DNA from 2 places in the Streptomyces sp. NPDC055400 genome. Region 2 is predicted to be linked to the other one. Evidence: predicted binding sites of a transcription regulator. Region 2 holds the regulator's gene; the other holds the start of a gene.
What was found. The regulator HrcA, encoded in region 2, represses chaperone genes, less so after heat shock. The targets are predictions, from matches to a motif close to TTNGCACTCNGNNNNNCNGAGTGCNAA.

Region 1: the regulator HrcA is predicted to act here: its motif matches at 1,160-1,186, upstream of groL (chaperonin GroEL).

What each region holds. Positions count from the first base shown of each region.
Region 1 is NZ_JBSHLM010000006.1:146,885-149,281, reverse strand. It holds gene groL (chaperonin GroEL) at 1-966, opposite strand, end outside; gene ACWIGU_RS17700 (cold-shock protein) at 1,316-1,519, opposite strand; gene ACWIGU_RS17695 (MoaD/ThiS family protein) at 1,971-2,246, opposite strand; gene thrC (threonine synthase) at 2,285-2,397, opposite strand, start outside.
Region 2 is NZ_JBSHLM010000004.1:566,960-569,356, reverse strand. It holds gene dnaJ (molecular chaperone DnaJ) at 1-668, opposite strand, end outside; gene hrcA (heat-inducible transcriptional repressor HrcA) at 669-1,685, opposite strand; gene ACWIGU_RS13820 (MBL fold metallo-hydrolase) at 1,807-2,397, shown strand, end outside.

The DNA.
Region 1 (2,397 bases), on a different contig from region 2:
GACGACCTTGCGGGCGCGGCCGAGCAGGTCGAGACCGGCGTTCTCCAGCTTGAGGCCGACCTCCTCGGAGATGACGGTGCCACCGGTGAGGATGGCGATGTCGCCGAGCATGGCCTTGCGGCGGTCACCGAAGCCCGGGGCCTTGACGGCGACGGACTTGAAGGTGCCACGGATCTTGTTGACGACCAGGGTCGACAGGGCCTCGCCCTCGACGTCCTCGGCGATGATCAGCAGCGGCTTGCCGGACTGCATGACCTTCTCGAGCAGCGGAAGGAGGTCCTTCACGTTGCCGATCTTCGAGTTGACGATGAGGATGTACGGGTCGTCGAGCGACGACTCCATACGCTCCATGTCGGTGGCGAAGTACGCCGAGATGTAGCCCTTGTCGAAGCGCATGCCCTCGGTGAGCTCAAGCTCGAGCCCGAAGGTCTGCGACTCCTCGACGGTGATGACGCCTTCCTTGCCGACCTTGTCCATCGCCTCGGCGATGAGCTCGCCGATCTGAGTGTCGGCGGCGGAGATGGAGGCCGTGGAAGCGATCTGCTCCTTGGTCTCGACATCCTTGGCCTGCTCGAGCAGGGCGGCGGAGACGGCCTCGACGGCCTTCTCGATGCCGCGCTTGAGGGCCATCGGGTTGGCGCCGGCCGCGACGTTGCGCAGGCCTTCCTTGACGAGCGCCTGGGCGAGGACGGTCGCGGTCGTCGTGCCGTCACCGGCGACGTCGTCCGTCTTCTTCGCGACCTCCTTGACCAGCTCGGCGCCGATCTTCTCGTACGGGTCCTCGAGCTCGATCTCCTTGGCGATGGACACACCATCGTTGGTGATCGTGGGGGCGCCCCACTTCTTCTCGAGGACGACGTTGCGACCCTTGGGGCCCAGGGTCACCTTGACGGCGTCGGCGAGCTGGTTCATGCCGCGCTCGAGGCCGCGCCGTGCCTCCTCGTCGAACGCGATGATCTTGGCCATGTGAAGTGGTCCTCCCGGACGAAGGGGGTCCCCCTGCTCCTTAAGAGCTTGGGGGAGGAAACGCAGCGGACCGTGCTGGTGCCCGCGACGGACGGCCTGCGTGCCGTGTGGTTCCTTGCTCCACCCGGCCTGCGAGCCTCACCGACCCGATCCAAGTTCTGTCACTCTCACCTTCAGAGTGCTAACGCAATGATTAGCACTCGACCTAGGAGAGTGCAAGCGCCTCCGGCAGGCGCGCGGCCCTCGCGGGCGGTGTGCGCGGGGTGCGCGCGCACGCACGAGAGGCCCGTACCCCTCGCGGGGTACGGGCCTCTCGGCGTGAGTGTGTCGGTGGCCGATCGCGCCGAGATCAGACGGCGAGCTTGACCATGTCCGCCTGCGGACCCTTCTGGCCCTGCGAGATCTCGAATTCGACTCGCTGACCCTCTTCAAGGGTGCGGTATCCGTCCATCTGGATGGCGCTGTAGTGGACGAATACATCCGCACCACCGTCGACCGCGATGAAGCCGTACCCCTTCTCCGCGTTGAACCACTTGACGGTGCCCTGAGCCATGTCTAACTCCCCTATTACTGGCCCTTGCACAGGCCCGCACTTCGCGGACCCGGGTCAGACCTCACCCCCCATTGGTTGGGGGTGTGCGCCGGAACGCGTCGACCGCGGCTGAATGTATCTGCCCAACTGCCGTCTGCAACAGGTCAATCGGACGAGAAATCTGGGCACGGCAGAGCGGTAATAAGCGGCGGAGCCATTGGATTCCGGGGCAACTCGGGCCCGACAAATGCCGCGAACACCCGATAAGGGCTGGGCACTTTGGCTGCTTCTTGTCGGAACGGAGCCGACTTCATATATGCGCTCGGCACAAGCGCGAAGCGCGGTTCCCAACTCTACCGCGCTCAACCCTGCTGAATTGCCCCCTCCGCTTCTCTCGCGGAGGGGGCAATTCAGGTAACTCTGTGTGGCCTCGTCAGGCCGGCCGATCGGCCGCCGGCACGGTGCTCGACGGTCAGCCTCCGGCGACGGCCGGGATGATCGAGACGCCCGCGCCTGCCGGCGTCGCCGTCTCGAGGCCCTGCTCGAAGCGCACGTCGTCGTCGTTGACGTACACGTTGACGAAGCGGCGCAGCTTGCCCTGGTCGTCCAGGACGCGGGCCGCGATGCCCGTGTGGTTCTTCTCCAGGTCGGCGATGACCTCGGAGAGGGTGGCGCCCTCGGCGGCGACCTCGGCCTTGCCGCCGGTGTAGGTGCGCAGGATGGTGGGGATGCGGACGTTGACGCTCATGGGGGCTGCAGCCTTTCCGTGCGGGAGTGTGCGGGTCTTCAGTGGGCGAGGCCCGCGTCGCGGAACGCGTCCAGGCTCGGGCGGATGGTGGCGGTCGCCTGGGACGTCCCGGCGACCGCGTCGAGGGTCTTGAGGCCGTCGCCGGTGTTGA
Region 2 (2,397 bases):
ACGCCGGCCGGGATCTTCACCGTGAGCGTGCGCCGCGAGCGGATGCGGCCGTCACCGGCGCACTCCGGGCACGGCGTCGGCACGACGGTGCCGAAGCCCTGGCACTGCGGGCACGGCCGCGACGTCATGACCTGGCCGAGGAAGGACCGCGTGACCTGGGACACCTCGCCGCGACCGCGGCACATGTCACAGGTCTGCGCGGACGTACCCGGCGCGGCACCCTCGCCGCTGCAGGTCGTACAGACGATGGCCGTGTCGACCTGAATGTCCTTGGTGGTCCCGAAGGCGGCCTCGTCCAGCTCGATCTCGAGCCGGATCATGGCGTCCTGGCCGCGGCGTGTACGCGACCGGGGACCACGCTGGGACGCCGTTCCGAAGAACGCGTCCATGATGTCGGAGAAGTTCCCGAAGCCACCGGCGCCGAAGCCGCCGGCCCCGCCTCCGCCCGCCTGCGAGAGGGGGTCGCCGCCGAGGTCGTAGACCTGCTTCTTCTGCGGGTCCGACAACACCTCGTAGGCGGCGTTGATCTCCTTGAACCGCTCCTGTGTCTTCGGGTCCGGATTCACGTCCGGGTGAAGCTCACGGGCCAGCCTGCGGAAGGCCTTCTTGATCTCGTCCTGGGAGGCGTCGCGGCGCACGCCGAGTACGGCGTAGTAGTCCGTGGCCACTTACGACTCCGCCAGGATCTGTCCGACGTAACGTGCCACTGCGCGTACTGCTCCCATCGTTCCCGGGTAATCCATGCGGGTCGGTCCGACCACGCCGAGTTTGGCGACTGCCTCGCTGCCCGAACCGTAGCCGACCGAGACCACGGAGGTGGAGCTGAGTCCCTCATGGGCGTTCTCGTGACCGATCCGTACGGCCATGCCCGAATCGTTAACCTCACCAAGGAGCTTGAGGAGCACGACCTGCTCCTCGAGGGCCTCGAGGACGGGCCGGATGGTGAGGGGAAAGTCATGTCCGAAGCGGGTGAGATTGGCGGTGCCGCCGATCATCAGACGCTCCTCGGTCTCCTCGACGAGCGTCTCCAGGAGAGTGGAGAGCACCGTCGCGACCGTGCCGCGGTCCTCCGCGTCGAAGGACTCCGGCAGGTCCTGCACCAGCTGCGGGACGTCCGCGAAGCGGCGTCCCGCGACCCGGCTGTTGAGCCGGGCCCGCAGATCGGCGAGAGAGGTCTCGCCGAACGGCGCCGGGCAGTCGATCATCCGCTGCTCGACGCGGCCCGTGTCCGTGATCAGTACGAGCATCAGACGGGCGGCGGCGAGCGAGAGCAGCTCCACATGGCGCACGGTGGACCGCGTCAGGGACGGGTACTGCACCACGGCGACCTGCCGTGTCAGCTGCGCGAGCAGCCGCACGGTCCGGCCGACGACGTCGTCGAGGTCGACGGCGCCGTCGAGGAAGTTCTGGATGGCGCGGCGCTCGGGCCCCGTCATCGGCTTGACCGCCGTCAGCTTGTCCACGAACAGGCGGTACCCCTTGTCGGTGGGGATCCGCCCGGCGCTCGTGTGGGGCTGGGCGATGAAGCCCTCCTCCTCGAGCGCCGCCATGTCGTTGCGCACCGTCGCCGGTGAGACGCCGAGGCTGTGCCGCTCGGTGAGCGCCTTGGAGCCGACCGGCTCCTCGGTCCCCACGTAGTCCTGGACGATGGCGCGCAGCACTTCGAGCCTGCGTTCGCTGAGCATTCGCGCACACCTCCAGCTGTGTCGTCCGCGGCTGGCACTCGGTGCGGCCGAGTGCCAATGGTCTCCGGGTCAGTGTACGGCCGGTGGGTACGGGCCCGGCAAGGGCGCTAGCGTCGGACCCATGGACGACCTGGACTGGAATGAGGTGGGCTGGGAGGAGCTGTCCGCCCGGGCGGGGCGGATCCGGCTGCCGGGCTGGGACTGCACGACGGGCCTTGTGGTGGGCGACGGGGCGGCGTTGCTGATCGACACGGGTTCATCACTTCGTGAGGGTTCGGCGCTGCGGGCGGACACCCGGCGCCTCATCGGCCCGCACGCGCGCGTGACGCATATCGCGCTGACGCACCCCCATTTCGACCATGTTCTGGGCACGGCGGCGTTCGCCGGTGTCGAGGTGTACGGCGCCGCGGGCATCGACACGGTGTTCACGCGGGGCCGCGACGAACTGCGGGCGTCCGCGGTCGCGCACGGCGTGCCGCACGAGGAGGCGGCCGACGCGGTGGACGTGCTCGTCGTGCCGCACCACCGGGTGTGCGGGGAGTGGACGCTCGATCTGGGCGGCGGGCTCCAGGTGCTGCTCGCGAACGTGGGCCCGGCGCACAGCGGGCACGACCTGGCGGTCCTGGTGCCGGGCACGCCCGAGGTCGTCTTCTGCGGTGACCTGGTCGAGGAGTCGGGCGAGCCGCAGGCGGGCCGTGACGCGGTGCCGTCC